Regions from separate parts of the Rahnella sp. Larv3_ips genome, predicted to be linked through region 3. Evidence: predicted binding sites of a transcription regulator. Region 3 holds the regulator's gene; each other region holds the start of a gene.
What was found. Region 3 encodes LexA, which represses DNA repair genes until DNA is damaged. Its sites were predicted from a motif close to TNCTGTATGTACATACAGNA; they were not measured.
Positions count from the first base shown of each region.

Region 1: ED901_RS17090 (YebG family protein) is a predicted target of LexA. The motif match lies at 4,228-4,247, and genes of this name have one in related genera.
Region 2: rmuC (DNA recombination protein RmuC) is a predicted target of LexA. The motif match lies at 7,651-7,670, and genes of this name have one in related genera.

Region 1 is NZ_MJIB01000014.1:85,706-96,542, forward strand. It holds gene ED901_RS17075 (ABC transporter permease) at 1-506, shown strand, start outside; gene ED901_RS17080 (ABC transporter ATP-binding protein) at 503-2,101, shown strand; gene ED901_RS17085 (methyl-accepting chemotaxis protein) at 2,354-4,024, shown strand; gene ED901_RS17090 (YebG family protein) at 4,262-4,648, shown strand; gene ED901_RS17095 (M35 family metallo-endopeptidase) at 4,741-5,373, opposite strand; gene ED901_RS17100 (LysR family transcriptional regulator) at 5,716-6,609, shown strand; gene ED901_RS17105 (aldo/keto reductase) at 6,650-7,639, opposite strand; gene umuD (translesion error-prone DNA polymerase V autoproteolytic subunit) at 8,012-8,449, shown strand; gene umuC (translesion error-prone DNA polymerase V subunit UmuC) at 8,433-9,698, shown strand; gene ED901_RS17120 (LysR family transcriptional regulator) at 10,100-10,837, shown strand, end outside.
Region 2 is NZ_MJIB01000013.1:118,721-129,557, forward strand. It holds gene ptsP (phosphoenolpyruvate--protein phosphotransferase) at 1-1,800, shown strand, start outside; gene fsa (fructose-6-phosphate aldolase) at 1,812-2,477, shown strand; gene ED901_RS16430 (dienelactone hydrolase family protein) at 2,583-3,410, opposite strand; gene katE (catalase HPII) at 3,570-5,852, shown strand; gene udp (uridine phosphorylase) at 6,109-6,870, shown strand; gene ED901_RS16445 (DedA family protein) at 7,007-7,555, shown strand; gene rmuC (DNA recombination protein RmuC) at 7,713-9,233, shown strand; gene ubiE (bifunctional demethylmenaquinone methyltransferase/2-methoxy-6-polyprenyl-1,4-benzoquinol methylase UbiE) at 9,387-10,142, shown strand; gene ED901_RS16460 (SCP2 domain-containing protein) at 10,156-10,764, shown strand; gene ubiB (ubiquinone biosynthesis regulatory protein kinase UbiB) at 10,761-10,837, shown strand, end outside.
Region 3 is NZ_MJIB01000003.1:503,874-514,710, reverse strand. It holds gene plsB (glycerol-3-phosphate 1-O-acyltransferase PlsB) at 1-840, opposite strand, end outside; gene ED901_RS02375 (diacylglycerol kinase) at 981-1,349, shown strand; gene lexA (transcriptional repressor LexA) at 1,469-2,077, shown strand; gene dinF (MATE family efflux transporter DinF) at 2,343-3,707, shown strand; gene ED901_RS02360 (CsbD family protein) at 3,899-4,108, shown strand; gene zur (zinc uptake transcriptional repressor Zur) at 4,287-4,796, opposite strand; gene ED901_RS02350 (ROK family transcriptional regulator) at 4,896-6,083, opposite strand; gene ED901_RS02345 (DUF5107 domain-containing protein) at 6,193-9,447, shown strand; gene ED901_RS02340 (aldose 1-epimerase) at 9,466-10,365, shown strand; gene ED901_RS02335 (sugar porter family MFS transporter) at 10,375-10,837, shown strand, end outside.

The sequences.
Region 1 (10,837 bases), on a different contig from region 3:
CACGCTGTAACGATATTGTGATGGCGATACCCACGCTTATTCTGGCGCTGATCGTGCTCGCGGTGCTGCCAAAAACCATTCTGGTGCTGACGCTGGTGCTCGGCCTGCTGGAATCTACCCGCGTGCTGCGGGTGGCACGGTCCTTAGCGGTGGATATCGGCGTGATGGAGTTTGTTGACGTGGCGCGGCTGCGCGGTGAAAGCCTCGGCTGGATCCTCTGGCACGTGATTTTACCCAACGCGTTGCAGACGCTGATCGCCGAATTCGGCCTGCGTTTCATCTTTATTTTGCTGTTTCTCTCGGCGCTCTCGTTCCTCGGTTTAGGCATCCAGCCACCGACCGCAGACTGGGGCGGGCTGGCGCGTGATAACAAAGACGGCATCTTGTTCGGCGTCTGGGCGGCACTGGTGCCGGGCGGTGCGATTGCCGTGCTGGCACTCGCGGTGAACGCCGTGGCGGACTGGCTGATGAGCGGCACCACGCGCGTCTGGGGGAGAAAAGCATGAGCGGGAATTTACTGAGCGTCGACAATTTACGCGTGGTTTCACAGGGAAAAAATCCGCGCACGCTGGTGGATAATGTATCGTTCACCGTAAATCGTGGCGAAGTGCTGGGGCTGATTGGTGAATCCGGTGCCGGGAAATCGACCATCGGGCTGGCAATTCTCGGCCATTGTCGTCAGGGGATGCGCATCGAATCCGGCAGCATTTTGTTCAACGGTCAGGAGCTGACCACGCTTTCCGATCGCCGTTTACGTCAGGTTCGCGGGCGGCATATTGCCTACGTGGCGCAGTCTGCCGGGGCGGCGTTTAACCCGGCGATCACGCTGGGCGAGCAGGTGATTGAAGCTGCGCTCAAACATAAGGTGGCGGATCGCCGGCAGGCGCAGGCAAAAGCCCTGGAGCTGTTTGAATTGCTCGGTTTGCCTGAGCCGCAACAGTTTTATCAGCGCTATCCGCATCAGGTGTCGGGCGGCCAGTTGCAACGCGCGATGATTGCGATGGCGCTGTGCGCAGGCCCCGAATTGCTGATTTTCGATGAGCCGACGACCGCGCTGGACGTCACCACGCAGCTCGGCGTGCTGAAAGCCATCCGCGACGTGATCCGCCTTTCCGGCGTGGCGGCGATTTACATCAGTCACGATCTGGCGGTGGTGGCGCAGTTAAGCGATCAGATCATGGTGCTGCAACAGGGTAAAACCGTCGAACAGGCGCCCACTCCTCAGTTGCTGACGCAACCGCAGCAGGATTACACCCGGCGGCTTCTTCATGCGCAGGGAGAGGTGAAAACGCCGCAAACCGGCGACGCACCGGCGGCCCTGACGATAAACAACATCAGCGCCCGTTATCATGCGCAGCCGGTATTGCGCAGTGTGTCGCTGCGTTTGCCGCGCGGGCGCACGCTGGCGGTGATCGGCGAATCCGGTTCGGGGAAATCGACGCTCGGCAAGGTCATTTGCGGCCTGCTCAGCCCGGAGTCCGGAGAGGTGAGCCTGGGGCAGGATCGTCTGCCTGCGAATTTGCGTCAGCGCAGCCGCCTGCAACTGCGTGACGTGCAGATGATTCATCAGATCCCCGACACCGCACTGAATCCGAAAGAACGCGTCGGCAGCCAGATCGCCCGCGTGCTGAGCTGTTTTTCCGATCTCAACCGCAGCCAGCGCGATGCCCGCGTCAGGGAGCTGCTGGCGCAGGTCGGCCTGCACGCTGAACTGGCAGAACGTTTTCCGGCCGCACTCTCCGGCGGGCAGAAGCAGCGCGTTTGCATTGCGCGGGCGCTGGCGGCAGAGCCAAAACTGATTGTGTGCGATGAACCGACATCGGCGCTCGATCCGCTGGTCGCGCGCGACGTGCTGGCGCTGCTGCGTCGCATTCAGCAGGACACCGGCATCGCCTATTTATTCATCACGCATGATTTACAGGTGGTGCGTGAAATCGCCGATGAAGTGGCGGTTCTGAAAGAGGGCGTGATTGTGCGTCAGGGGCCGGTGGCGTCGACGCTGGTTGAACCGCTGGATGAATACACCCGCGAACTGCTGGGCTCGGTGCCTGAAATGCGCGTCGGCTGGCTGGAAGAGAGGTTTGCCAGCGTTATTCTCTGACCTTAATCCTCCTCACACATCCTCCCTCTTTGCAGGGGAGGATGTGACCCCGCTTTGTTCAGTAACGTTATAAATTCATTCACCTCTTTTTACACTTTCCATTCTGCTGTGCGCCTAAAGTTCCCCTTATTTCTACCGATAACCCCTCTGAATTAAATAAGATATTCGAAAGTAGTTTCGCTATGAAATCGTCAATATTTTGAATTATTTTTGATGGTATTTGTTTTTTATAGTCAGGAAATAAGGGAAAAAATGTTCAATTTTATCAGCAATATGAAGGTAGGCGCTCGTCTGGGCGCCGCCTTCGGTCTGGTTGTTTTGTTATTAATCATCGTCAGCGTTACCGCCATCACCAAAATAAGCAGCATTAACGACGCCGTAGAACAAATTATCGGCGATCGCTATGTCAAAGTGCGTCTGGCTTTTGATGTTCGTGACAGCGTCAATTCACAGATTAAATTCCTGCGCGGCATTGTTATTGATATTAAAAACCCTGAGCAAAATAAAAATCGTTATTTGCAGCTTGATAGCGCAACTCAGGAAACGAATTCCTCAATGAATAAAATTGCCGCGATCCAGAGCACGGTGACCGGGAAACAAAAAATTCAGGTGTTGCAAAAGGCCGGTGAAACGTTCGAAACCGCCAAGCAGGAGCTGATCGCACTGACCCGCGCCGGGGATGTGGACGGCGCCAACGAATACGTGTTGCGTAAACTGACCACCTCGCAAAATGCGTTCTTAGACCTGGCGAACGCGTTCGCGAATTCACAGGACCAACAACTGCGTGCCGAAGGCAAACAGGCCGTCGCAGAGGGCGCAACGGCCATTCAGCTGACGCTTATCTTCTCCGTCATCGCCGTTCTGCTGGCGATGATCATGGGCTATTTCCTCACCCGTTCCATTACCCGCCCGCTGGGCACGGCGGTGCAGGTGGCGGAAAGTGTCGCCGCCGGGGATCTGACCACGGACATCCGCGTGACCTCCACCGATGAAACCGGCCAGCTGATGCAGGGGCTGAAAAATATGAATGAAAACCTGCTCAGGATCGTCACCGAAGTGCGTTCGGGTACGCAGGCCATCAGCAGTGCGTCCAGTCAGATTGCAGCGGGTAACCTGGATCTCTCTTCCCGCACCGAACAGCAGGCCAGCTCGCTGGAAGAAACCGCGTCGGCCATGGAAGAAATGACCGCCACCGTGAAACAGAACGCCGACAACGCGCGTCAGGCGAATCAGCTTGCCGCGAAGGCGTCGCGTGTTGCCGTCGAAGGCGGGGAAGTGGTCGGGCAGGTGGTCAGCACGATGGAAGGCATTAACGTTTCCTCACGCAAAATTGTCGATATCATTTCTGTGATTGACGGCATCGCTTTCCAGACCAACATTCTGGCGCTGAACGCCGCGGTAGAAGCCGCCCGCGCGGGTGAGCAGGGGCGTGGATTTGCGGTGGTGGCCTCGGAAGTTCGCAACCTCGCGCAGCGCTCTGCCTCTGCGGCAAAAGAGATCAAAGTGCTGATCGACGATTCTGTGTCGAAAGTCGATAACGGCACGCAACTGGTGGCGAAAGCCGGTGCCACCATGGCGGAAGTGGTGTCCAGCGTGAAGAACGTGACGGATATCGTCGGTGAAATCTCTATCGCCAGCCATGAGCAAAGCACGGGGATCGAAGAGATCAACAAAGCCATCACCCAAATGGACGAAGTGACGCAGCAGAACGCCGCGTTAGTGCAGGAAGCCTCGTCGGCGGCGTATTCCCTGAACGAGCAGGCCGAGCGTCTGGCGGAGTCCATCAGCATCTTTAAAGTCAGTGCGGCGGGAGTGAACACACCGGTGCGTCAGACGCCGCCGTTGAAAAGATCGGCGCTGCTGTCTCACCGCATGAATTCTCCGCTGGACAAAGGTGATGAAGGTTCCTGGGAGACGTTTTAATTCCGGGTTGATCGTCTCTTTCCGATAAACCTCTGACGCCAGCCCACGGGCGTCAGAGGTTGCTCAGCCTCTGTTTCTTATTCCGATAGCCGCTTTTTCTCCCGCTGAAAACCTCTTTCATTGATCCCGCCGTATAATGCGCGCCATTAAAAATACGCATCAAAAATTTAAATGTATGATGTCAGCGTTACCCATTGTTGATATACTGTACATAATTACAGTATAAGGAGTGAAATCATGGCTGTTGAAACAAAATTTGTGGTGGTCAGAAAAGGTGAAGAAAAAATGACATTTGCCAATAAGAAAGAAGCAGACGCCTACGACAAAATGCTCGACATGGCAGATACTTTTACTGACTGGCTGTTACAGAGCAATATTGAAATCGACGAAGCGCTGGCGGAAACCATCGCCATGCACCTCGCCGAGCAGAAAGACGCCGTTCAGCACATCCTGCGCACCAGTAAACTGCCTGAAACGGAAAGTGCCCCGGCGAACGTCGCAGCTCAATCAGACGTGACGGAAGAGGCTGATGCACAAGACGAGCATACCGAAGACGCGCAAATGGAAGAACAGCCGGAAGAAGCGGTAAAAACCAAAAAGGTACGCGCCGTCAAAGCGGCCTGATGACCTGACGATAACGCCCTGATCGCGGTTTCCCGCTGTCAGGGCGTTTTTGCGTGGGCAGGCGGGCGACGCGCACTGACACCGGGATCGGATCAGGAACACATCTCTATACAGAAACCATAATTGTCCGCGTTATGTAACGCGTATTGCGGATCTTTATCGCGTAAGTTTTTTGCCTCGTGGGCATATTTCTCGGCAGAGTAGTTGCCCGTTTTCCGGTTGGTGCCAATCACCAGATGAGAAAGCTCGTGTGCCAACGCAATAATCTGCACGCCGTTGTTATTCCGGTTTTTCATCAGATATTTCACCCGGTCATTGGTCTGTGCGGTACAGAATTTCCTGGTTAAATAAATGGCGGGAACACGTAAAGGATCATCGAGACGCCGGGAATAAGTATACGCAATCGCGGTGGGAATATTGGCAAGGGGATCAAAAGCAATCGTCAATGGCTTGGTTGAATTAACGAAGTTCTGTAATAACGTCAGCCTGGCCAGAAGTTCCGGTGACGACTCCATGTGTTTTCCAAACCAGCTTTGTCGCGCCCAGCGCGCTCTGGCGGTATCCTGAGTGCAATATTGCAGGCCTGCCACCACCGCATTCCATGCCTGCATAATCACTTCCCGCGGGGCGATATGTTCAATGACATCGTGGGTAATATGAGGAGTCATAAAAACCTTAATTATGTGAAGCGATCCCGCCTCGTTATCTGAATGGACGAGTAGCATACCTTTTTATTCAGGCTGTTATTAGCCGGGCGGAGTTAATTCGTTATTCCGGAGGGCGTTATTTCATAATGATTTTCCAGGCTGGCGGAAATAAGCTAATAAGTATTTATGCCATCAATTGTTTTTAATTCATATATTCTAATTTCAAATGTATTTTTTCATTATTACGGGCGCGGCATCACGGCAATGCTTTTTCGCGCTCACCCGGCCTCTGTGGGTAAACCCACGAAAATCCTCATAAAAAACAAGCATAACATCGCCCTGCGGGGGTAAACTGTCTGCGTTCATGAACTGACTTCATGAGTGCCACCTTCTGCCGCCATGCTTTTTAAGGAATACGCCATGCTAAAAGAAAACTTCAATGAGCTTCAGGTCTTTCTGGTCGTTGCCAGAGAGAGAAGTTTTACCAAAGCAGCGGGTAAACTGGGCGTCTCGCAGTCAGCGTTAAGCCATGCGATTAAAGGGCTGGAAGAGCGGTTAAACCTTCGTCTTCTCACCCGTACCACCCGCAGCGTCGCCCCGACGGAAGCGGGAGAGAGCATTATTGCCTGTCTTGAGCCACGCCTTGCCGATCTTGAGCAGGAACTTGACACCCTTCTTCAGAGCAACCGCGCCCCGTCCGGCAATATCAGGATTTCTGCGGGTGAACATGCCGCCCAAACTCTGCTGTGGCCAAAGCTAAAACCGTTCTTGTGGGAATACCCGGAAATTAATGTCGAACTGGTGGTCGATAACGGCTTCGTAAATATCGTCGATGGCCGGTTCGATGCCGGGGTTCGTCTGGGCGAGAGTGTGGATAAGGACATGGTGGCGGTCAAAATGGGGGGAGACATGCGCATGGTGGTGGTCGGCGCACCGTCGTATTTCAGCGATTACGGCACCCCGCGTACGCCGCATGAATTGCAGGATCACCGGTGTATTAACATGCGGCTGCCTACTGCCGGAGGCATATATCACTGGGAGTTTGAAAAAGAGGGCAAGCCGTTGCGCGTGAGGGTCGAAGGGCAGCTGATTTTCAATCATCTGGCTGAAAGAATTGATGCCGTGTTGTCCGGATTTGGTATTGCCTGTGTGCCGGAAGATTTGGTGGCAGAAGCGGTTAAATCGGGAGCCCTGATCCAGATCCTCGACGAATGGTGCCCGTCATTCCCGGGCTATTACCTGTATTACCCGAGCCGCAAGCAGCACCCACCGGCTTTCGCACTGATGATTGATGCGCTGCGTTACAAAGAATGAATGACCGGCGGAATCTGCGAGAAACCGCCGGTCAGATGGCTTAACGCCCGACCCGCGCCTGCAATGCCGCCGGATAGCGCTCGCCGGTAATGTTGACCGAGTCCAGAGCCTGCGAGATTTTTTGCAAATCATCCGGTGAGAGCACCACGTCGGCTGCGGCCATGTTCTCTTCCAGACGATGCAGCTTAGTGGTGCCGGGGATAGGAACAATCCACGGTTTTTGCGCCAGTAACCAGGCCAGTGCAATTTGCGCGGAGGTAACGTGTTTTTCTGCCGCCAGTCCGGACAGCAAGACCGTCAGGTGTTCATTGGCCTCAAGCGCTTCAGCGGCAAAACGTGGCACTATGCTGCGGAAATCATCCTCGCCAAAGGTGGTACCCGTTTTGATGGCCCCGGTCAAAAAGCCTTTCCCTAACGGGCTGAACGGCACGAAGCCAATGCCCAGTTCTTCAAGCGTCGGTAAAATCTCTTGCTCAGGCTGACGCCACCACATGGAGTATTCACTTTGCAGTGCCGTCACCGGCTGAACCGCATGAGCCCGGCGAATGGTTTCAACACCCGCTTCGGACAACCCGAAATGCTTCACTTTCCCTTCGGCAATCAGGTCTTTTACCGCCCCAGCCACCTCTTCAATCGGTACGTCAGGATCGACACGGTGCTGATAAAGCAGATCGATAACATCCGTTTTCAACCGACGCAGTGAACCTTCAACCGCCTGACGAATATGCTCCGGGCGGCTGTTTAAATTCTGCTGTTTATTATCGTCGCCAAAGGTGAAGCCAAACTTGGTTGCAATAACGACCCGGTCGCGAAACGGTTTTAAGGCTTCCCCGACGACATCTTCATTCAGATAAGGGCCATACACTTCGGCGGTATCAAAAAATGTCACGCCGCGCTCAACGGCGGCACGGATTAACGCGACAGCCTCGCGGGTATCTGTCGCCGGGCCGTAGCCGTGGCTCAACCCCATACACCCCAGGCCGAGCGCTGAGACTTCAAGCCCTGAATTACCGAGATAGCGTTTTTGCATTGTTCAGTTCCTCACGATTTAGGTGAATCACAGGCGATGACATATCGCGGTGATGAATGAAGAGTAGCGTTAATCCATTAATAAATAATGGCGTGTAAACGGATAGACTCTATGAACTGAGTTCATGAATAGGGCGTTCAGCTGACAATAACGTCATGCCGGGCACGCATGGCTGAGACTACATGGCGTCTGCCAGAGCAGGGTGCGGAAAGCGTTGCTATGCGAAAAAGGCGCTGATTATCTTTTTAGTGAGATCAAGCTGATAGTCTTGCGAACGAGAGGAGCGGGGGTTTATCCACGCCGGGAGCATTGATCTGAAAATCTCATCAACTATACTGTATATAAACACAGTAATTGATGTGAGAACCCCTTATGATGCTTTACAAGATAGCCACGCGGCAGCAAAAAACGAATATTCCTTTGTATTTAAACAATATTTCAGCAGGTTTCCCCAGCCCGGCTGCCGACTATGTGGAGAAAGGGATCGATCTGGTGGCACATCTGATCGCCCATCCTTCCTCTACGTATGTGCTTAAGGTGTCCGGGGATTCTATGCGGGACGCGGCGATTATCGATGGTTCCATGCTGCTGGTCGATTTCAGCCTCAAGCCTGCCCACAATGATATTGTTGTGGCCAGCCTCGATGGGGAATTCACCGTCAAAAGGCTGATGCTTCATCCTTTTCCTCATCTGCGCGCTGAAAATCCGGCTTATGCGCCGATCCCTCTGAATGAGGACCGAGAAGTCGAGATTGTCGGCGTGGTGACAACTGTTATCAGCATGATGCATCGCAATGTACGCACTCGCTGATGTGAACTCGTTTTACGCGAGCTGCGAAGTGGCCTGGCGGCCCGATCTGCAAGGCAGACCCGTCGTGGTGCTTTCCAACAATGACGGCTGCGTGATCGCACTGTCTGCGGAAGCGAAAGCGCTCAACATAAAAATGGGCGCGCCATACTTCAAACAAAAAGCCATTTTTCAGCAACATAACGTGGTGGTGTTCAGCAGTAACTATGAACTTTACGGAGATATGAGCCAGCGCGTGATGGATACGCTCGAGCAGATCTGTCCACAGATTGAAATTTATAGCATTGATGAAGCCTTTCTCGATCTTCGCGAGTTACCTCACAACACGGATTTGCACGCATTTGGCAAAAAGATACGGCAGACCGTGGGGCAGCATACCCGCCTGAAGATCGGCGTCGGCATCGCGCCGACCAAAACGCTGGCAAAACTCGCCAATTATGCTGCCAAAAAGTGGACTCAGTCCGAGGGCGTGATTGATCTGTCTGATCCCGCACGCCAGCGTAAACTGATGGCGCTTCTGCCCGTTGACGAGGTGTGGGGCATCGGGCGAAGGACATCAAAAAAACTGCATGATGCCGGTATCGATAAAGCCCTCAAACTGGCCGAATGCGACCTGGGATACATCAGGAAAAACTTTAGCGTGGTGATGGAAAGGACCGTGCGTGAACTGCGCGGAGAACCCTGTCTCGGATTTGAAGAATTTGCACCGGCTAAACAGCAAATTGTGTGTTCGCGCTCTTTCGGCACTCGGGTCAGCGCCTATCAGGAGATGCGCGAAGCCATCTGTTTTCACGCCAGCCGCGCGGCTGAAAAACTGCGTGGCGAGCATCAGTTTTGCCGGCAAATCTGCGTATTTATTAAAACCAGCCCTTTCGACAACGGCGGCATTTATTACGGCAACCTCGCCAATACCCGGCTGATGACGCCGACGCAGGATACCCGCGACATTATCTCAGCGGCGTTACGCTGCCTGGATAACGTCTGGAAAGAGGGCTACCGCTACCAAAAAGCGGGCGTGATGCTGGGTGACTTTTTCAGCCAGGGTGTGGCCCAGCTGCATTTGTTCGATGAGTCTCCGCCCCGGCCCAACAGCGATGCACTGATGACACTTTTTGATGACATCAATAAGAAAAGCAAAGGCACGCTGTGGTTTGCCGGGCAGGGCACCGACCGGCGCTGGCAGATGAAGCGCGACATGCTTTCACCGGCCTGGACCACCCGCTGGAGCGATGTGCCGATCGTGCGTGCGTGATGCGGGTGCAGCGGCCAGACGGGAAGCCTGGCCGCTGAGAAAAGTCCCGTTACGCCAGTTTCTAAAACTTCTCAATAACCTCAGCTTAACTGGATAAAAAAACACGTCAGGTACCACTGTCTGCATGAGGGTATTTGCAGATTTACTGCATCAGTGACAGGTCGAATTGCTTAAAAGTATCTCTTACTCTTTTGAATTACTTGATATTTAGCACAGCTTAATCGCATGTAAGTATTTGTGCTTTGCTCATTTCAAGCACGCGTTGTTACTATGCACTCCGTTAAGCAAACGCTCTAAAACAAAGTTAAAACCCAGCGAGCAGACTCTGCTACGCTTCACAATGAAATTCTTTGGTTTTGGACGTTTTTTTAACTACATCGAACAGGGGTTTGAGACGGCATATGGTGAATAAAGAATTTATTTCTAATATCCAAAAAATGCATGGTTTTGATTTAAATCTCCTGTTGGTTTTTGAAGTCGTGTTTACCTACAAAAGCGTCACGAAAGCCGCACAAGTTCTTAATGTGAGTCCTTCCGCGATCAGTCAGTCGCTGACCAGACTCCGCGATTTCTTCTCTGACGCATTGTTTATCCGTAGCGGAAACGGGTTAGATGCGACAAAAACCGCAAAAGACTTGCACGTGCATTTGAACACGAACTTCAACCTTCAGCAGTTATTGGGAAGTTTGAACGATTTTTCCAACGTCATGGCAAAGAAAAAAATAGTTATTCATGCCACGCCTTATGTTGCATTGAGATTATTGCCTGCCATTTATACCGCAGTGGATAATGCAGGGCTGAATTGTGAAATTGTTCATATCAGTGCGGATTTAACCGAGAACAGCGCTGAAGATATTTTGACATACAGAAAGGCGGATATTGTATTTGATATAAAGCAAAATTATTCGTTCGCTACGATTTCAAAACATCTTTTGACTGAAAAGGCTGTGCCTATTTGCAGAAAGAATCACCCGCGATTAGGAACGACATTAAGTCCGGAAGAGATGCAATTTGAGAAGTCTACGTTCCTGAACGTAAACTCTGATGGGCTTAAGAAAACCCAGGCTGATATTCAGAATTATTTTAGTAGTCGCAATTTTTTGTTCAGCAGCGGCTCGATGTTCGTGAATGCCAGCATT
Region 2 (10,837 bases), on a different contig from region 3:
CGTGAGCGCGAACTGGATATTCGTGATGTCAGTTTCCAGTTGCTGCAACACATTTACGGAGAAGCGCGTTTCGCTCCCCAGCAAACCCTCAGCGAAGCCAGCATTTGTCTGGCCGACGAACTGACGCCAAGTCAGTTTCTCGAACTGGATAAAAAACATCTCAAAGGCCTGCTGCTCGGCAGCGGCGGCAGCACGTCTCACACCGTCATTCTGGCGCGGTCGTTCAATATCCCTGCGCTGGTGGGCGTCGATCCGGAGCCTTTGCAGGCGTATCTGGGACAGGAAGTGCAGATCGACGGCGATCTGGGGTTGATCGCCTGTGCGCTGACGGAACCGGTGCAGCGCTACTATCGTCAGGAGCGGGCGGTGCATCAGGCACTGCGCCAGCAGCAGAGCGAGTATCTTGATAAGCCGGGTTACACCGCTGACGGCGTTCGTCTGGAAGTGGCGGCAAATATTGCGCACTCGGTCGAAGCCAGCGCAGCCTTTGGCAACGGTGCCGAAGCCGTCGGGCTGTTCCGTACAGAAATGCTGTATATGGATCGCGCCAGTGCGCCCTCTGAAGATGAGTTGTACAACATATACTGTCAGGCGACGGAAGCGGCTAACGGCAAAACCATTATCGTGCGTACGATGGATATCGGCGGTGATAAGCCGGTTAATTACCTGAACATTCCTGCTGAAAACAACCCCTTCCTTGGCTATCGCGCCGTGCGTATCTATCAGGAGTTTTTACCGCTGTTTCACACGCAACTGCGCTCGATCCTGCGTGCTTCGGCGCACGGATCGTTGAAAATCATGATCCCGATGATCTCATCAATGGAAGAGATTCTGTGGATTAAAGATCGTCTGGCGGAAGCCAAACAGTCGCTGCGCAGCGAGCAAATCCCGTTTGATGAAAAAATTCAGCTGGGGATCATGCTGGAAGTCCCTTCGGTGATGTTCATCATCGATCAGTGCTGCGAAGAGATTGATTTCTTTAGTATCGGCAGTAACGACCTGACGCAATATCTGCTGGCGGTTGACCGCGACAATGCCAAAGTGACCCGCCATTACAACAGTCTGAATCCGGCGTTTCTGCGTGGCCTCGATCATGTGGTGCGTGAAGTCCATCGCCACGGTAAATGGATTGGCCTGTGCGGTGAACTGGGCGCAAAAGGCTCTGTGCTGCCGTTACTGGTCGGCCTGGGGCTGGATGAAATCAGTATGAACGCGCCGTCAGTTCCGGTGACCAAAGCGCGGCTGGCAAAACTCGACAGCCGCGAATGCCGCCTGCTGCTTAACCGCGCCATGCAGTGCCGTACCTCGCTGGAGGTTGAACACCTGCTGGCGCAGTTCCGCATGACGGCGAACGACGCGCCGCTTATCACGACAGAATGTGTGGCGCTGAACAGCGACTGGCGCAGCAAGGAAGAAGTGATCAAAGGCATGGTTGATAACCTGATGCTGGCAGGCCGATGCCGCTACCCGCGCAAGCTTGCCGCAGACGTCTGGGCCCGTGAAGCGGTATTTTCGACAGGACTCGGTTTTGGTTTTGCTATCCCGCACACCAAATCTGAGCACATCGAACAGTCGACCATCAGCGTGGCAAAACTCAAGGCACCGGTGCAGTGGGGCGATGAAGAAGCGCAGTTTGTGATCATGCTGACGCTGAATAAACACGCTGCCGGTGACCAGCACATGCGGATTTTCTCTAAACTGGCGCGCCGGATTATGCATGACAGTTTCCGGGATGCGTTGATGCATTCGACCACGGCCGCGCACATTGAAGCGTTGCTGAAACAAGAGCTTGAACTCTGACAGGAGATGGCATGGAACTCTATCTGGATACCGCGGATATAAGCGCAGTCAAACGTTTATCCCGTATTTTACCGCTGCAGGGCGTCACCACTAACCCGAGCATAATCGCTAAAGCGCGCACCTCCTTGTGGGAGGTCTTACCGGCGCTGCGTGACGCGCTCGGTGGCGAAGGAAAACTGTTCGCTCAGGTACTGGCGAATCAGGCCGACCGAATGGTGGAAGAGGCGGAGTTACTGCATTCCCGCGTGCCGGGGCTGATTGTGAAGGTGCCGGTCACTGCCGAAGGGCTGGCGGCGATAAAAATTCTGCGCACCCGTAAAATCCCGACGCTGGGAACGGCCGTGTATGGCGCAGGGCAGGGGCTGCTTTCCGCTCTCGCCGGTGCAGAATATGTCGCCCCCTATGTCAACCGGCTGGACGCTCAGGGCGGTGATGGCATTGCGATGGTGACGGAGTTGCAGCAATTACTGACGCTTCATGCGCCGCAGGCCAAAGTGCTGGCGGCCAGCTTCAAAACGCCGCGTCAGGCGCTGGCGTGTCTGCTGGCGGGCTGTCAGTCGATCACCCTTCCGGTGGATGTGGCGGAGCAGTTTATCAGCGCACCGGCGGTTCAGGCGGCCGTCGTGGCGTTTGAAGAAGACTGGCAGGGCGCGTTCGGTGTGAAAACGCTAAGCTGAGTTGCTCAGCATCTGAGACAGCATTTCGCGTAAAAAAGCCCGACAGGTCAACCTGCCGGGCTTTTTATCATTTTTAACGGCTGAGAATTCTACTTCACACCGGTCTTATTTCACGCCGTACTGTGCAAAGAAATCCAGCATCCGCTTCCAGCCATCGGCGGCCGCTTCAGCGTTGTAGCTCGGGCGGTAATCGGCGTTAAACGCGTGTCCGGCCTCCGGATAGACAACGATTTCCGCATTGGCATTGGCTGCGCGGATGGCCTGACGCATGGTTTCAATCGTCTCCAGAGGAATGCTGGAGTCTTCCCTGCCATATAACCCCAGAACCGGTGCATCCAGCGCCGCAGCGCGATCTACCGGCTGCATCGGGCTGGTCAGCGTTTTGTCACCGACCAGTTTGCCGTACCACGCCACACCCGCTTTCAGCTGCGGATTATGCGCCGCGTACAACCAGGTAATACGGCCGCCCCAGCAGAAACCGGTAATGCCTAATTTTGTGATATCTCCGCCGTGCTGAGAGGCCCAGTGTGCCGCGTGGTCGAGATCGGAAAGCACTTGCTGATCCGGCACTTTGCTCACCAGTTTGGCAAACAACTCGCTGATTTCAGTGTAATCACGCGGATCGCCCTGACGGAAATAAAGCTCCGGCGCGATAGCCAGATAGCCCTGTTTCGCCAGCCGGCGGCAGACATCCTGAATATGCTCGTGCACACCAAAAATCTCCTGCACCACCAGAACGATAGGCAGCTTACCGGTGAAATGTTCCGGACGGGCGAGATAGGCGGGCAGGTCTTCTCCCTGCGAGGGAATGGTGGTCTGGCCGGCGTGCAGGCCATCGGTATCAGTGTGAAGGGTGGTTTCAGCCACTGGCGTTACGGCCGGTGCAAAGCTGGTCGGAGCCTGTTTCAGGGGGAGGATTTCGTCGTTTTTCATTGGAGTCTCCATACAGAAAATTTGCGCGATGGATTAAAACTATAGCCGGAAAGCCGCAACAGCAAGGCAGATGAGATGTTCTATAGTTAAAAGTTAGTGAGGAAAAATGTCACGGAAGACCTATAGAACGCCTTAAACGTCTAGCTGGAGTCTTGTTCAATGTCGAAATTACCTTCAAAAGTGTCCAAAAAGAGTGAGTCAAAACCGGTAAGCAGCGCCCCCGCCACGGGCATTAAATCCACACAACCCGGTCTGGGTGATCTGGCACCTGCCGACAGTGCTTATCAGCCATCGCCACAACCGACGCCACCGGGCAAAGAGCCCACGGCCTCCGGCAGCGCGAAAAGCCCGCAAAACACCAATGCCAAACTCGATGCGCTGGAGCGGCATCGTAAAAATGGTGAGAAGCAGCCGCTGACCACCAATCAGGGGACGAAAATCTCTGATGATCAAAACTCGCTGAAAGCCGGAAGCCGTGGTCCGACGCTGCTGGAAGATTTTATTCTTCGCGAGAAAATCACGCATTTTGACCACGAGCGTATTCCCGAACGTATCGTTCATGCCCGTGGCGCTGCGGCACATGGCTATTTTCAGCCGTACCGCAGTATGAAATCTGTCACCAAAGCCAGTTTCCTCTCTGATCCGAAAAAACAAACCCCCGTGTTTGTGCGTTTTTCTACCGTGCAGGGATCACGCGGCTCTGCGGATTCTGTCCGCGATATTCGCGGCTGGGCCACCAAGTTTTATACCGATGAAGGCATTTACGATCTGGTCGGCAATAACACGCCGGTATTCTTCATTCAGGATGCCCACAAGTTTCCGGACTTTGTGCATGCGGTGAAACCTGAACCCCACAACGAAATCCCGCAGGGGGCCAGCGCGCACGATTCCTTCTGGGATTACGTCTCGCTGCAACCTGAAACGCTGCATAACGTGTTCTGGGCAATGTCCGATCGGGGGATCCCGCGCAGCTATCGCACGATGGAAGGCTTCGGGATCCACACTTTCCGTTTTGTGAATGCGAAGGGAAAATCCACGTTTGTCCGTTTCCACTGGAAGCCACTGGCAGGTAAAGCGTCGTTGCTGTGGGATGAAGCGCAGAAACTGGCCGGTAAAGATGCGGATTTCCATCGCCGTGACTTATGGGAAGCCATTGAAGCCGGTGATTATCCTGAGTATGAGTTGGGTGTTCAGCTGATCCCGGAAGAAGACGAATTCAAATATGATTTTGATTTGCTCGACCCGACCAAACTGATCCCGGAAAAACTGGTGCCGGTGCAGCTTATTGGCAAGATGGTGCTAAACCGTAACCCGGACAACTACTTTGCCGAAACCGAGCAGGTCGCCTTCCACCCCGGCCACGTCGTACCGGGCATTGATTTCACTAATGATCCGTTGTTGCAGGGGCGGCTTTTTTCGTATACCGATACGCAAATCAGCCGTCTGGGCGGGCCAAATTTCCACGAAATTCCGATTAACCGGCCAACCTGTCCGTACCACAATTTCCAGCGTGACGGCATGCACCGCCAGGATGTTGATACCAATCCGGCGAACTATGAGCCGAATTCCATTAACAATAACTGGCCGAGAGAAACCCCTCCGGCAGCATCGGGCGGCGGGTTTGAAAGCTATCCTGAACGCATTGATGCGGAAAAAGTCCGCCAGCGCAGTGAATCGTTTGCCGAGTTTTATGCGCAGCCGCGCCTGTTCTGGCTAAGTCAGACGCCGGTGGAGCAGGAGCATATCGCAGGCGCTTTCTCGTTTGAGTTATCCAAAGTTGTGCGGCCTTACATCCGCGAACGTGTTGTTGATTTACTGGCCCGCGTCGATCAGTCTCTGGCCCAACAAGTGGCGAAAAATGTCGGCATTACGCTTTCGCCGGACACGCTGAAAATCAAACCGCCAAAACCGGTAAATGGTCTGGAAAGCGATCCTTCTCTCAGCCTGTATGCCAGTGGCAAAGGCGTGATCAAAGGGCGCCAGGTTGCGCTGTTATTAGGTGACGGTGTCAATGCAGCGGATGTGCTGGAAACCTTGCAGGCGCTTCAGGCCGTTGGCGTTCACCCTAAACTGCTGGCCAGCCATTTAGGCACGGTCACGGCCGATGATGGTTCGACATTGCCGATTGATGCCACGTTTGCCGGTTCGCCGTCGATCACGGTTGACGCAGTGATTGTGCCGCACGGGCATATCGACGCATTGCTGATGAGTGGGGATGCGCGGCATTACGTCCTTGAAGCCTATAAGCATCTGAAAGTTATTGGCCTGAGCGGTGATGCGCGACGCTTCAAATCATTGCTGGGGCTTAAAGATGATGTGGCGGAAGAGGGGATCATTGAAGGCGAAAAAGCGGAAGGTGCCTTGCTGAAAGCCTTTGTGAAAAACTTAGCGAAACACCGGATCTGGTCACGCAGCGCTGCGGCAGATTCTGTTCCTGCCTGACAGGTTAACCCGCACCCGGCAGGCAGAGCCTTGTTATAAGGCAATGCCTGCTTTTTTATGCCTGCCACGAAAACAGACCGTTTAAAAATTCGTCTTTTGCGCTGTTATTTGTGACTGTCATCACAAATTAAATGTATGCGTTATTCTTGTTGTTACATCATAGTGACGGCCATCACGAAATAACGTCACAATGTTCAGTACAGTTGCCGGGTGTTCCTCCTGCCAATTTATGACCTTACACACAGAGGAGTTTGTTATGTCTCAGCCTGAAGTTTTCCATCTTGGCCTGGCCAAAAAAGATTTAAACGGCGCGACGCTGGCGATTGTACCCGGCGACCCTGAGCGCGTTGAGAAGATTGCCAAACTGATGGAGAACCCGGTTCGCCTGGCTTCCCACCGCGAATTTACCTCATGGCGCGCTGAGCTTGACGGCAAATCTGTGATTGTCTGCTCAACCGGTATCGGGGGTCCTTCCACCTCTATCGCGGTTGAGGAACTGGCACAGCTCGGCATCCGTACCTTCCTGCGCGTCGGTACTACCGGTGCCATCCAGCCACACATCAGTGTGGGCGATGTGCTGGTCACCACCGCCGCCGTTCGCCTTGATGGCGCGAGCCTGCACTTTGCACCGATGGAATTCCCGGCAGTGGCCGATTTCGCCTGTACCACTGCGCTGGTTGCTGCGGCTGAATCCGTGGGTGCACAAACTCACATCGGCGTGACCGCGTCTTCTGACACCTTCTACCCGGGCCAGGAGCGTTATGATACTTACTCTGGCCGCGTGGTTCGTCGCTTTAAAGAATCGATGAAAGAGTGGCAGGAAATGGGCGTCATGAACTATGAAATGGAATCTGCCACCCTGCTGACCATGTGTGCAAGCCAGGGCCTGCGTGCAGGTATGGTTGCCGGTGTCATTGTGAACCGTACGCAGCAGGAAATTCCTGATGCAGAAACCATGAAAAAGACAGAAAGCCACGCGGTTAAGATCGTGGTAGAAGCCGCCCGCCGCCTGGTCTGATTTTACCGTTCTCAAACAAGATATCACCCTGATGGGCTGCCTCTGGCGGCCCATTTTTTTGCCCATTGCCGGTGATCTGTTAAGGTCATGTTAATAGTGAATCTGGAATACTGTCTTTCATTCCGTCTCCGCTTTCATGAAAAAAGGAACTGCATTTTTGACTGTTAACGACATTCTTGATTACACCACCACTTTCATCCGCGCTCATCAGGTATGGGCTGCGCCGATTGTTTTCTTTCTGGCGTTCGGTGAGTCGCTCGCTTTCCTGTCATTGCTGCTTCCGGCAACCTTCATTTTGCTCGGGCTCGGCGCACTGATTGGCGAAACCGGCATTCCTTTCTGGCCCATTTGGGCGGCAGCGGCAGCCGGGGCGTTCTTCGGCGACTGGCTCTCCTACTGGGTCGGTTCCCATTACCAGGATCGCGTTGGTAATTTCTGGCCATTCTCCCGCCATCCGCAAATGTTAGTTCGCGGCCATGCCTTTTTTGATAAATGGGGCATGCCGGGTGCATTCATCGGCCGTTTCTTTGGCCCGCTTCGCGCCGTGGTTCCACTGGTCGCCGGAATTTGCGGTATGCCACAAAAGTATTTCCAGATTGCCAACGTCAGCTCGGCGTTGATCTGGGCCTTCGGCATTCTTGCGCCGGGTGCGTTTGGTATCCAATGGCTGAGCCGCTGGTTGTAAATCCTGCGCTCTGCCTTTGGCCGTCGCAAGGGGGGAAATGCAGAGAAATTCCATTCTGGAAGGCATCCCGCAAAGGCGCGATGCAACAGAAAATAGACTGGACATCCATACAGCCTGCTATTACCGTGACCGCAGATGATTTGAAGAGGGAAAACGTGTGGATATCAGCATTCTGACTGCCCTGGGCGCGGGGTTAATCGGCTTAGTTGTGGGCTGGCTGGTGGCCAGTTTACGTCAGCAACAACAGCAAACTGAGTTCGAGACTCAGCGCCGTCTTCTGGAGCAATCGCTGGAACAGGTGAGAGCAGAAAACGAAACGGTCAAAAGTGACCGGCAGTTCTCATTGCAGCAAATCCGGGAAGCAGAACTGGAACTGCGCAAGCTTCACAGCCTGCAGGCGGCCAGTCAGGAAAAATTGCAGTTGCTGGCGCACTGGCAAAACGAGTGCGAACAATTGAATCAGGAGCTGCGCGCGCAGCGTGAAATCAACAGCGCGCAGGAAGCCGAGTTGCGTGAGGTTTCCACCCGTCTGGATGAAACCCGCATGGCCGCCGAAGATAAACAGCGCCTGCTGATCAACAGCGAGCAGCGTCTGAGCAGCCAGTTCGAAAATCTCGCGAACCGCATCTTCGAGCAGAACGGCCGCCGCGCTGATGAACAGAACAAACAGAGCCTCGATAAACTTTTGCTGCCGTTGCGCGAGCAACTGGATGGTTTCCGCCGTCAGGTGCAGGACAGCTTTGGTCAGGAAGCGCGGGAACGGCATACGCTGGCGCACGAAATCCGCAATCTGCAGCAGCTGAATGTTGAGATGGCGCGTGAAGCCGTCAATCTGACCAAAGCGCTGAAAGGCGATAACAAAACCCAGGGCAACTGGGGCGAAGTGGTTCTCAGCCGTGTGCTTGAAGCCTCCGGGTTGCGTGAGGGGCATGAGTATCAGACGCAGGTCAGCGTGCAGGTTGACAGTAACAGCCGGATGCAGCCTGACGTTGTTGTGCGTTTGCCGCAGAACAAAGACGTCGTGATTGACGCCAAAATGACGCTGGTGGCTTATGAGCGTTACTTCAACAGTGAAGATGATGGCGAACGGGAAGTGGCGCTCAACGAGCATATCGCGTCGGTTCGCGGGCATATCCGTTTGCTGGGGCGCAAAGATTATCAGCAGCTTCCCGGCTTGCGCAGCCTCGATTATGTCCTGATGTTTATCCCCGTCGAGCCTGCGTTTCTGCTGGCCATCGACCGGGAGCCCGAATTGATCAGCGAAGCACTCCGGCACAACATTATGCTTGTCAGCCCGACGACGCTGCTGGTGGCATTACGTACCATCAGCAATTTGTGGCGCTACGAGCATCAAAGCCAGAACGCAAAACGTATCGCCGATCGCGCGGCGCGCCTGTATGACAAACTGCGCCTTTTCGTCGACGATATGGAATCGATGGGGCAAAGTCTGGACAAAGCGCAGGGCAGTTATCGCTCTGCGATGAATAAACTCTCGCAAGGGCGTGGTAATCTCATCGGGCAGGTGGAAAGTTTTCGCGCGCTGGGCGTTGAAGTTAAACGGCCTATTAGCCCCTCTCTGGCTGAGATAGCCAGAGCGGAAAACGAGCCTGAGGATACCGCATCTCTGCCCGAGACTTCTGATGCGCAAGAAGAACAGACGTTGAACCCGCATGAGTGATCATGCTTAGCCACCGGGCACTCGTTTTGACCGATTTTATGATTCAAATGATGAATCTTTGCAATATGTTGAATCAGCATCGGTGATGGGGCTTTCTAACGGGTTCTGATACACTTCTCCCCAAGAGTTCGACTGAAAAAGCAGGCAAATAAAATGGAAAAGCAGACGCAGGAAACTACGCATTTCGGTTTTCGCACGGTAGCTAAAGATGACAAGCAGGGAATGGTGGCAGATGTCTTCCATTCCGTTGCGGCAAAATATGACCTGATGAATGACCTGATGTCTTTCGGTATTCATCGTATCTGGAAACGCTTCACCATTGATTGCAGCGGTGTCCGCCGTGGTCAGCGCGTACTGGATCTGGCAGGCGGTACCGGTGATCTGACCGCGAAGTTCTCCCGGCTGGTCGGCGAGACGGGCGAAGTTGTTCTGGCAGATATCAATGATTCCATGCTGAAAATGGGACGCGAAAAACTGCGTAACCTCGGCATTGTGGGTAACGTCAGCTACGTTCAGGCTAACGCCGAAGCGCTGCCTTTCCCTGATAATTACTTCGATTGCATCACCATTTCTTTCGGTTTGCGTAACGTGACCGAAAAAGAGAAAGCGTTGCGTTCGATGTTCCGCGTGCTTAAGCCGGGTGGCCGTTTACTGGTGCTGGAATTCTCCAAACCTCAGCTGAAACCGCTGAGCAAAGCCTATGACACCTATTCCTTCCACATTTTGCCGCGCATTGGCGAACTGGTTGCACAAGATGCCGAAAGCTATCGTTATCTCGCTGAATCTATCCGCATGCACCCCGATCAGGAAACGCTGAAGGGCATGATGGGCGACGCCGGTTTTGAGAATGTGATTTATCACAATCTCACCGGGGGTATTGTGGCGCTGCACCGGGGTTTCAAATTCTGATATGAGTATGCCGATGTTGTTAACGCCGCTACTGACTGCCGCTATCGAGACGCCGCTTAATTACCTGCTTTTCAGAGATCGCAGCATGAAGGCGGCGCGGACGCGTCTGGCAGGTAAAGTTCTGCGTGTTGAATTGCAGGAACTGAGTACCCCGCTGACGTTTGTCTTCAGTGAGCAAAAAATTGATGTCCTCGGGCAATGGGATGGCGTGGCAGATTGCACCGTCACCTCAACACTCTCCGTGTTGCATAAGCTGCGCGATCGCCAGCAGTTATCGCCACTCATGCGCAGCGGTGAGCTGGTGGTCGAAGGCGATATTTCTGTGGTGCAGCAACTGGTTGCGTTGCTGGATATGGCCGAGTGGGAACCAGCGGAATTCCTGGCACCTTATATCGGTGATATTGCTGCTCAGGGAGTGAGCCAGGCGGTGCAGGGCAGTTTCCGTTTCCTGCAAAAAGGGCTTAAACATCAGCAAAACTACGTCGCGCAGACGCTGACTGAAGAGTGGAAAATGGCTCCCGGTCCGCTGGAAGTGGTGTGGTTTAGTGATGAAGTCTCCGCATTGGCAGGCGAGCTGGATACACTGGAGAAACGTATCGAAAAACTGGAGGGCAAACCGTGACGCCAAGGGAAATGCGACGTTTATACTTGATTATCCGCATGTTTCTCATCTACGGCCTTGACGAACTCATCCC
Region 3 (10,837 bases):
GCCCTTATACAGGCGGTTCCACGTCCAGCTCAGCACGCGGTCAGAAAGGCGCACGGCTTCATAAGAGAAGTTTGCGGCAATTTCTTCCATCAGTGCGATAGCGTTTTGCTGGGCTTTTTCGTGAGAAATTTTCTTGCTACGCGCTTCGTCTTCAATCGCTTTTTCGATGGCTTTAGAGGCCAGCAGCTTATTGAACAAATCCTGACGGGCAGGAAGACGAGGACCGACGGCCGCCAGACGCAGACGGGAGAAGTGCATACGCGCCACGCGGGCCAGTTTCTGTGCGATGGTTTTATCCGTCCCGTGCTCGGTCGCCATGTAGCGCAACGAAACGGTATTGGAGAAACGGACAAAGCTGTCGCGGCCCAGCCACAATACGGCGAAGAATTTCTGGATCCCGTTCAGCACGCGCAGATGCGGCGTGTCCTGACCTTCACGGCCTGGTGCCCGGCCGAACATCACCGAGACCGGCAACATCTGAATGTCTAATTCCGGGTTATTGCGGTGCAGGTCCAGATAGTCATGGAACAGCTTTACGGATTCCTGCTTCGGCGTGTAATACGAGAACACGCGCGGGCCTTCCGCGATAAACACGTGGCTTGGCAGCAGCGTTCCGTCGATATCCAGCGGGATCAGGGGATCGGGCAAATTCTGGGCGAGACACTGCGCACGCAGGGTCAGCAAATCTGCTTTGGAGTTATAAGGTAATACGTACAGGATCGGGCGCGTCGGGTCTAAGTGCAACTCGGTAACCGGATCTGTAGGTATGACTTTGCTCTTTACCAGCATCGAAAGCGGTAAATTCAATAATGTGTAATAAAGTCTACGCCAACCTGACATAAAAACGTGAAGCCTCTTGTTAGCCATTTCGCCGCAAGGATACCAGAAAGCTCAAATGAGATCTGTGGTGATGAGATACCATTAAACCGCTAAAATGCATCAAACACCCGAAGGACAACCCCTCAAGGATCAGTAACAGAATGGCGAACCAAGTCACTGGATTTACCCGAATTTATAAAGCAGCCGGTTACTCATGGAAAGGGCTGAAAGCGGCGTGGCAGAATGAAGCTGCCTTTCGTCAGGAAGCCAGCGCTGCTATCCCGTTAATTTTTCTCTCTTTCTGGTTCGATGTCAGCAGCATTGAACGCATCTTACTTATCGGCTCAGTGGTGCTGGTTTGCGTGGTCGAACTGCTCAACAGCGCCGTGGAATGTGCGATTGACCGCATCGGACCTGAGTTCCACGTTCTTTCTGGCCGTGCAAAAGATATTGGCTCGGCTGCCGTGCTGCTGACCATCATATTGGCGATTTTTGTCTGGGTCAGCATCTTTTGGCCGCGATGGTTCTGATTTGGAATCTGTCTTCCAGTAATCGTGCTTATGCACTGTTTTTATTCAATCTTAGGTTTTCATTGCCCGTTTAGCTGTATATACTCACAGCTAGACTGTATAAACAACCAGGGGGCGGAATGAAAGCTTTAACGACCAGACAACAAGAGGTCTATGACCTGATTCGCGATCATATCTCCACCACGGGTATGCCACCAACCCGCGCGGAGATTGCCGCTCGTCTTGGGTTCCGTTCCCCGAATGCTGCGGAAGAACATCTGAAAGCGCTGGCACGTAAAGGCGTGATCGAGATTGTTTCCGGCGCGTCACGCGGTATTCGTCTGCTGATGGAAGAAGAAGAAGGTTTACCGCTGATCGGCCGCGTTGCCGCCGGTGAACCTCTGCTCGCTCAGCAACATATCGAAGGGCATTATCAGGTTGATCCGGCGATGTTTAAGCCGAGCGCCGATTTCCTGCTGCGTGTCAGCGGTATGTCGATGCGTGATATCGGTATCCTCGACGGCGATTTACTGGCTGTTCATAAAACGCAGGACGTGCGTAATGGTCAGGTTGTCGTAGCCCGTATTGATGATGAAGTCACCGTGAAACGCCTGAAAAAACAGGGCAGCGTGGTGCAGTTATTGCCGGAAAACAGCGAGTTCCAGCCTATCGTGGTGGATTTACGTGAGCAGAATTTCAGTATTGAAGGGTTGGCCGTAGGCGTCATTCGCAACGGCGACTGGATTTAACCTTCGTACTTCGGGCTATCTCTGCGTTGGCTGCCTTCCCGAACCCTGGTCACATACTTGCGTATGCTCCCGGCGTTCGTTCAGTTGCCGCCTTGATGTAACTCGAATGACTGGGTCAAATTGTTGATCCAAAGGGTCATGTTTTTGATTTGCGGGTCGTGAGCCGCCTCTGACATACCGCTAAGCTTTAACGTTTCATCTCGTCGCCCCTCTCGGGGCGATGTCATTTACAGGCATATCCCGAACCTCCGGCATGAGATTCTCTATGCAACAACATTCCCTTCTGCAAAAGCTAAAACACACCTTTTTGAGCCCGACCGATAAAGCCCTCTGGATGCTCGCGCTACCGATGATTTTTTCTAATATCACCGTGCCGTTGCTGGGGTTAGTGGATACGGCAGTGATCGGTCATCTCGACAGCCCCGACTATCTTGGCGGCGTTGCGGTCGGTTCGATGATCACCACCTTCCTGTTTATGATGCTGCTCTTTCTGCGCATGAGTACCACCGGCATGACCGCTCAGGCGCTCGGTGCGCAAGACAACCTGTTGCTGGCCCGCGCGTTCGTACAACCCTTTCTTCTGGCCGTGCTCGCCGGTGTGGTGATTTTGCTTTTCCGCCATCCCCTGATGGAAGGCGCTTTTCACATCGTCGGCGGGAGCCAGTCTGTGCTTGAACAGGCGCGGCTTTTTCTGGAGATCCGCTGGTACAGTGCCCCCGCGTCTCTGGCAAATCTGGTGATTTTGGGTTGGCTGCTTGGTATCCAGTACGTGCGTGGGCCGGTAATGCTGCTGATTGCCGGTAATCTGCTCAATATCGTGTTGGATCTTTGGCTGGTGATAGGGCTTGGCTGGAATGTCCGTGGTGCCGCCACGGCCACGGCCTGCTCAGAATATTTCACGCTGTTTATCGGATTGTTTTTGGTCTGGCGCGTGATGCAGCGCCGGGGCATCAGTCCTGCGCTGTTAACCTCTGCCTGGCGCGGTGATCTGCGGCGGCTGTTAAGTCTTAACCGCGACATTATGCTGCGCTCACTGCTTCTTCAGCTGTGCTTTGCCTCACTGACCATTCTGGGTGCGCGTCTGGGCAGCCAGATTGTGGCGGTCAATGCCGTGTTGATGAATCTTCTGACCTTCACCGCTTTTGCGCTCGACGGTTTTGCTTACGCCATTGAAGCCCATTCAGGTGAGGCGTTTGGTGCCCGCAATCGCGAAAAATTGCTCAATGTCTGGCGTGCCGCATGCCGTCAGGCCGGGCTGGTCGCTCTGGCATTTGCACTGATATACGCGCTGACCGGTGAACAGATTATCAATGCGCTGACGTCATTACCGGAGCTGCGCCAGCTGGCCGATCGTTATCTTGGCTGGCAGATTGTTCTGCCGCTGGTGGCGGTGTGGTGTTACCTGCTCGACGGGATGTTTATCGGCGCCACGCGCGGAAGGGATATGCGTAACAGTATGGCGGTTGCTGCGCTGGGGTACGGGCTGACGCTGTTCACTTTGCCGATATTGGGTAACCACGCGCTTTGGCTGGCGCTGACGGTGTTCCTCGGATTACGTGGTATTGCACTGGGCTGGATATGGCACCGCTACTGGCAGCGCGACAGCTGGTTTTCATCGTCAGTTCACTGAATTAGCGGGCTTTTCAAACGGTGGGTAATCGCGGGTTGCCGTTATATCGTGCTTTGGAATAATCCTAATAATGGTTTTTATCCCTCCGATGGCAGGATAAATCGAAATTCTCTACTAACCTTTAAAGTGTTAAGCCCGAGCTGCAGCGGTAATCCGCAGCTCCACAACCCTAAGGTAACAGGAGATATTTTATGAATAAGGACCAAGCCGACGGTAACTGGAAGCAGTTTAAAGGCAAAGTAAAAGAAAAATGGGGCAAGCTGACCGATGATGACCTGACTGTCGTTGAAGGTAAACGCGATCAGCTGGTAGGGAAGATTCAGGAGCGTTACGGCTATCAGAAAGATCAGGCCGAAAAAGAGCTCAAAGATTGGGAATCAAGCAACAAATATCACTGGTAAAGCGCGACTCCCCCTCGCGTGTCAGTGACGTATCCTGAGATTTAGCTGCTCCTACCCGGAACGCTTCAGGATACGGGTACACGGATGTACCCAACTGCTTCACTGTACAAATTTGTGCAAAACATCCTTCACCTGAACATTTCACCCGCTAATGACCTTCCGCTTTAAACCCGACCCGTCAGCGTTTCTTCACCACAATTGAATGATCGTGATCGCAGTGATCGTGGCTTTCGCAGGTTTCAACGACTTTGCAGTCGCCGCACAAGCCATGCGCTTCGACCACGGAATGACGCAGTTCAAAACCCGAATCCAGTGCCAGTTTCGCTAAGCGTTCTTCGATGCCGTCAGTGGTTTTTTCGGTTACCAGCCCGCAGCGGTCGCAGATAAACAGCGCAGAGGTGTGGCTCGGCTCTTCGAAATGGTGGCACAGCACATAACTGTTGGCTGACTCGACCCGATGAATAAAGCCCTGTTCCAGCAGGAAATCCAGCGCCCGGTAAACGGTGGGCGGTTTAGCCTGTGGCTCGCTGACACGCAACAGATCCAGTAAATCATAGGCGCTGATCGCACCGGGTTGTTGCGCCATCAGACGCAGTACTTCCAGCCGCTGCGGGGTAAGGCGAACATTGCGCTGCTGGCAAAGTTCTTCAGCTTGTGAAAGTAATTTTTCCGGATTATTCAGGGTCATAGCAACGTTCTCTGAGCGCAGATGGGGGTCGATAAGCCACATCATGCGGCCATCATTGATTTTATCATGCTTCGGCCAAATCGACGAATTATGCGCCGTTCAGCCTGCCATCGCGTCCAGTGCCTTTTCCACATACAGATAGCCAATGCCCATAATTTGCTGCTCCCGGCTCAGCGTGCCCGGTGCAATATGCGTTGCCTGAGTTTTGACATGATCGGTACGGTCAAAAGGATTCAGGCCGCTTTGTGCGCAGACGGTTTTCAGCCAGGCATCACCAAAACCGCAACTGCGACCATAAAGATAAATGTGATTGATATTCAGAATGTTGAGGAAGTTATACAGGCTCAATCCCAGTGCGCGGGCGCCTTCCATCACCTGTTCGCAAATGGCGCTTTCGCCCTGATGATAGCGGTCGATCAGTTCCTGCGTTGAGGGCGTGCGGATGAAAGAGTCCGCAGGCTCGAGCAGACGTGCTTTTTTCTTTAATGCCGACAATGACGCCAGTGTTTCGAGGCAACCATACCGCCCGCAGGCGCAGCGGTCACCGTGAGGATCAACGATGGTATGGCCAATCTGTCCGCTGCCAAACAGATTGCCGCGATAGATTTTGTCGTTGATTACGAAAGAGGAACCAATGCCGTAATCGACATTGATCACGCAAAAATCCTGATGATTATTAGTATTTTGCCATTTCTCCGCCAGCGCAAGCATGATGCAATCATTATCCATCAGGATGTCGGTTTGCAGCTTTTCTTCCAGCAGATATTTAATCTCAATTTCACCGGTCCAGGGCGCCTGCGGCATCCGCTGTGACACGCCGGTGGTCGGATTGACCTGACCGTGGATCGCCAGCGCCAGCCGGATTTTCAGGCCGGGATAATTTTTCCGGTACTGATGAAAGCAGGCTTCGATTTGCGCCAGCAGCGCATCCGGCGTTTTGACTGAAATTTCCGTCATCTGATATCCACTCAGCGGCAAAACCAGCCTGCTGACCAGAATACTTTCGATGCGGTAAGGCGTGATATTCAGGCACAGCACGGCGCTGCCGTCGGTGGCTATCTGATAACTGCCGCCACCCAGCCCGCGCGTGTGTAAATTCACCGGACTGTGGATGATCAATCCGTCACGTTGCAGATCGTCGAGGATCTTGCTGACCGCCGGGATCGACAGACGGGAAAGCCTGGCAAGCGTGGATTTACTGGCATTTTTCTCTCGGTACAGCGGCGTCATCAGCACCTGTTTATTGAACTGGCGCAGCCGCAGATTATTCAACCCGACCTCGGACATTTACTCAACCCCGTTTACTGAATTGCGTGACCGTAGCAAATTCCCCGCCCCGGTACGCTGCGTAGAATCCCGGAATTGATATTTCAGACTGGCGTACTGAGGGGAAATCATGAGCACAGCAGTAAAAGTCTGGCAGGAAGCGGTCGAACTGCCGACCTGGCTGACAGGAAAGCAGGACACGCACCCGATGTTTCTGGCGCACCGGGTTTATCAGGGCTCTTCCGGTGCGGTCTATCCGTACGGCGTGACGGATACGCTGACCGGTGAAAAGGTCATGAAAACCTATCAGGCGCTGTATCTGGAAAATGATTATCTAAAAATCATGCTGTTACCGGAACTGGGTGGCCGTGTTCACCGCGCCTGGGACAAAATCAAACAGCGTGATTTTGTCTACTACAACGACGTCGTGAAACCCGCGCTGGTCGGCTTACTCGGGCCGTGGATTTCAGGCGGTATCGAATTTAACTGGCCGCAGCATCACCGTCCGACCACTTTTATGCCGGTGGATTTCACCGTACAGGCGCACGATAACGGCGCTCAAACCGTTTGGATGGGCGAAGTGGAACCGATGCGCGGCCTGCAGGTCATGACCGGTTTTACCCTCTTTCCCGATAAAGCGCTGCTGGAAATCAGTGCCAAAATTTACAACGGCAACCCGACGCCACGCCATTTCCTGTGGTGGGCCAATCCGGCAGTCACCGGCGGAGACGGTCATCAGAGCGTATTTCCGCCCGATGTCACCGCCGTTTTCGACCACGGTAAACGCGATGTGTCTTCCTTCCCGATCGCCACCGGCACCTACTACAAAGTGGATTATTCGGCGGGCGTGGATATCTCGCGCTACAAAAACATTCCTGTCCCGACGTCCTACATGGCCGATAAGTCTGACTATGACTTCGTCGGCGCGTATGACCACGATCAGCAGGGCGGATTGCTGCATATCGCTGACCATCACGTATCGCCGGGCAAAAAGCAGTGGACCTGGGGCAACTGCGATTTCGGCCGCGCGTGGGATCGCAACCTGACCGATAACAACGGGCCTTACATCGAGCTGATGACCGGCGTATTCACCGACAATCAGCCGGATTTCACCTGGCTGGATGCTTACGAGGAGAAGTGTTTCGTTCAGAACTTCCTGCCTTACAGCGACCTTGGCACGGTGCAGAATGCCTCTGAGCAGGCGGTGATCAAACTTGAACGTCACGGGCAAACACTGGCGTGGGGCATTTACGCCGTCAGCCCGTTAATGGCCGCGCGAATTGAGATTGCTTCTGAGGATGGCACGCAAATTCTGCTGGAAAAGGACATCACTTTGCAGCCGGGCGACGTGCTTCAGGGCGAACTGAGCGGAGAATTCCCGTCGCGCCTGCGGCTGCGTTTGCGCGATGAGCAGGGGCATGAACTGTTGTCCTATCTGGAGCATCAGGCCAGTGAAACGCCGTTACCGTCGCCTGCCAGCGCGCCATTGCCCGCGCAGGACATCACTTCTGCCGACGAAGCCTGGTTTATCGGCCAGCATCTTGAGCAATACAACCATGCCAGCCAGGGAGCGGTGAATTATTACCGGCGCGGGGTGGAACTGGATCCACTGGATTACCGCTGCAATCTGGCGCTGGCTACGCTCAGCTACAATCAGGCGAATTTCAGTCAGGTGCTGGCGTTTGCTGATGCGGCGCTGAGCCGGGCGCACCGGCTGAATAAGAATCCGCAATGCGGTCTGGCGAGCCTCGTCCGTGCGAATGCCCTTGAGCAAACCGGCGATGTTGATGCGGCTTTTGACAGTTATTACCGCGCGGTCTGGAGCGGGAACGCCAAATCCGGGGGCTTCTTCGGCCTGGCGCGGATTGCCACCCGCCGCGGGCAGTACCCGCAGGCACTGAATTTTTGCGAGCAGGGGCTGGCGACGCAGGCCAACCATTACGGTCTGATTGGCCTGAAAGCCACCTTGCTGTGCCTGATGAATCAGGGCGCCCGGACTTATATCGAAGAACATTTACAACGCTATCCGCTGCATTACCTGCTGCACTTCCTGCGTTATCACCTTTCTCGTGATGCGCAATCAGCCGCGCAGTTGCGGGATGTCACCGGGCAGCGTGGTGAAAACGCCATGAATATTGCTGATCAGCTGACCGCTTGCGGGCTGGATGCGATGGCACTCGACGCGCTGAACGCCGTCAACAACCAGGAAACACTGCCGCTGTATTTGCAGGCTTCCCTGCAAAAAGAAGGGCGCGAGGCATTGTGTCTGGCGGCGCGAAAGGCTTTTCCGCAGCATGTCCGTTTCCCGCAATGGCTGGCGGAAGTGCGTATGCTTGCGGCTTTTCCTGATGACGCTTTTGCCCTGCACTTGCTGGCCTCTTTCCATTACAGCAAAGGCAATACACAAACGGCAGTGGCCTGCTGGAAGCGTTGTCTGGAGCTGGAACCTGACTTTGCGGATGCATGGCGCGGGCTGGGGATTGATGCGTGGAACCAGAAGCAGGACGCCGCCGAAGCGCGCCGCTGTCTGGAAGAGGCGTGCCGGCTACAGCCGCAGGATGCGCGGCTGTTATTTGAATCTGATCTGCTTAATCGTCTGACCGGCGTAGCGCCGCAAATCCGTCTGGCGCGGCTCGAGAAAGTGCTGCCCGTCGCCACGCAGCGCGACGACCTGACCGCTGAACTGCTCAGTTTATATCACCAGTGCGGTCAGCTACAGGCGGCAAGGGCGCTGCTGGCCGACCGGAAATTTCATCCGTGGGAAGGCGGTGAAGGGCGCATCACCGGCCAGTATCTGCTGAACAAACAGTTGCTGGCGTTTGATTATCTCAACAGCGGAGATGTGGTTGCCGCGCAGACGCTTTTACTGTCCGCGCTGGAATACCCGCAAAACCTCAGCGAAGGGCGGCTGGTCGGGCAAACGGATAACGATATCTGCTTCTGGCTGGGCATTTGCGCGCAAAAACTTCAGCAGCATAAACAGGCGCAGGCATGGTTTGAGCGTGCCGCCGCGGGCGACAAAGGGATTGGCGAGCGGCGTTATTACAACGATCAGCCGGTGGATTATGTGTTCTATCAGGGCATGGCGCTGCGCAAACTTAACGATGTGGTGCAAAGCCGTCAGGTCTTCCGGCAAATGCTGGAATGGGCGGAAAGCGCGGCGGATCAGCCTGTCCACGCCGATTTCTTCGCGGTGTCCTTACCGGATTTAGTGGTGCTGACCAGCGATCGCCAGAAAGAACATCGCATTCACTGTCTTCTGGTGAAAGCGCTGGCGCTGCGCGGTCTGGAAGACGAAGCCTTTGCTGATGTGTTGCAGCAAATCTTCGCGCTGGATCCTGCCTGTGGCAAAGCGCATCTCTTCTCGCAGTTGCCGGATTGCTGAGTGAAGGAGAAGAGAAAAATGCCGCTGTATTTCCTGGAGAATCATTACCTTGCAATGACCGTGTCGCCCTCGGGCGGCACCCTCTTGCAACTGCTGGCAAAGCGGACGGACGGCAATCTCCATCTGCTGCGCCCGTCAGTGTTGAGTGAGGAAACCCCCGCCGCAGAATCGGCGTGTTTTCCGCTTCTGCCTTTTGGTAACCGACTGAAAGGCAATGCTTTTGATTTTGAAGACCGTCACTACACGCTGCCGCCCAACACCAGGGACGCGCACTATCTGCATGGTGATGGCTGGCTGGGAAACTGGCAATGCATTTTCCAGAGTGAGAGCGCGCTGACGCTGGCCTTTACGCATCACAGCGACAGTTACTGCTACCGTGCGGAGCAGCATTTTTCTTTGCAGGACAGCAGGCTGGATATGCGTCTGCGCATCACGAATCAGGGGGCAGATTCGTTGCCTTTCGGGCTGGGATGGCATCCGTTTTTCCTGCTCAGCGAAACCACACTTTTACAGGCTAACGCGTCCGGTTACTGGCAGGAGGACGCGCAGTGGCTGGCGGGCAAACATCATCATGAACTGCCCGCCGGTCTGGATTTCTGCACGCCAAAGCCGCTTCCCCGCCGCTGGGTAAATAATGGTTTTTCCGGCTGGGATGGCAAGGCAGAGATTGTCTGGCCTGAATCCGGCCATCAGCTTCGGCTGACGACATCTCCGGAATGCCCGGTATTTTTCCTGTTTATCTCCGACAGCCGTTTCGACCCCGGCTATCAGCACGACTTCTTCTGCTTTGAACCCATGACCCATGCGGCAAATGATCATCATCTGCCACAGGGTGGCTCGCTGCGGGTGTTATCGCCCGGCGAATCTCTGACACAGCACATGTCGCTGTACAGCGCGACGATTAACATCCCGGAATGAGGAATGCTTATGTCTGATTCAAAAGCTTTAAATATGCCCTACGTGTGGATGATTTGTCTGGTGGCTGCCTGCGGCGGCTTACTGTTTGGCTATGACTGGGTGGTGATCGGCGGAGCCAAACCTTTCTACGAGGCGTATTTTGGCATCACCGACGCGGCAATGTCCGGCTGGGCGATGAGCTCCGCGCTGCTGGGCTGCGTGCTGGGCGCGGCGGGTTCTGGCACGCTTTCCGACCGCTACGGACGCCGCCTGCCTCTGATTATCGCCGCCGTGCTTTTCACCGCCTCGGGTGTCGGTACGGCGCTGGCTGACAGCTTTAACAGCTTTGTTTTCTGGCGGATCGTCGGCGGCGTCGGCATTGGTCTGGCGTCCGCGCTGGCACCGGTTTACATCGCTGAAATCAGTCCGGCAGAAAAACGCGGGCGCTTTGTGGCGGTGAATCAGCTGACGATTGTGCTCGGTGTGCTGGCCG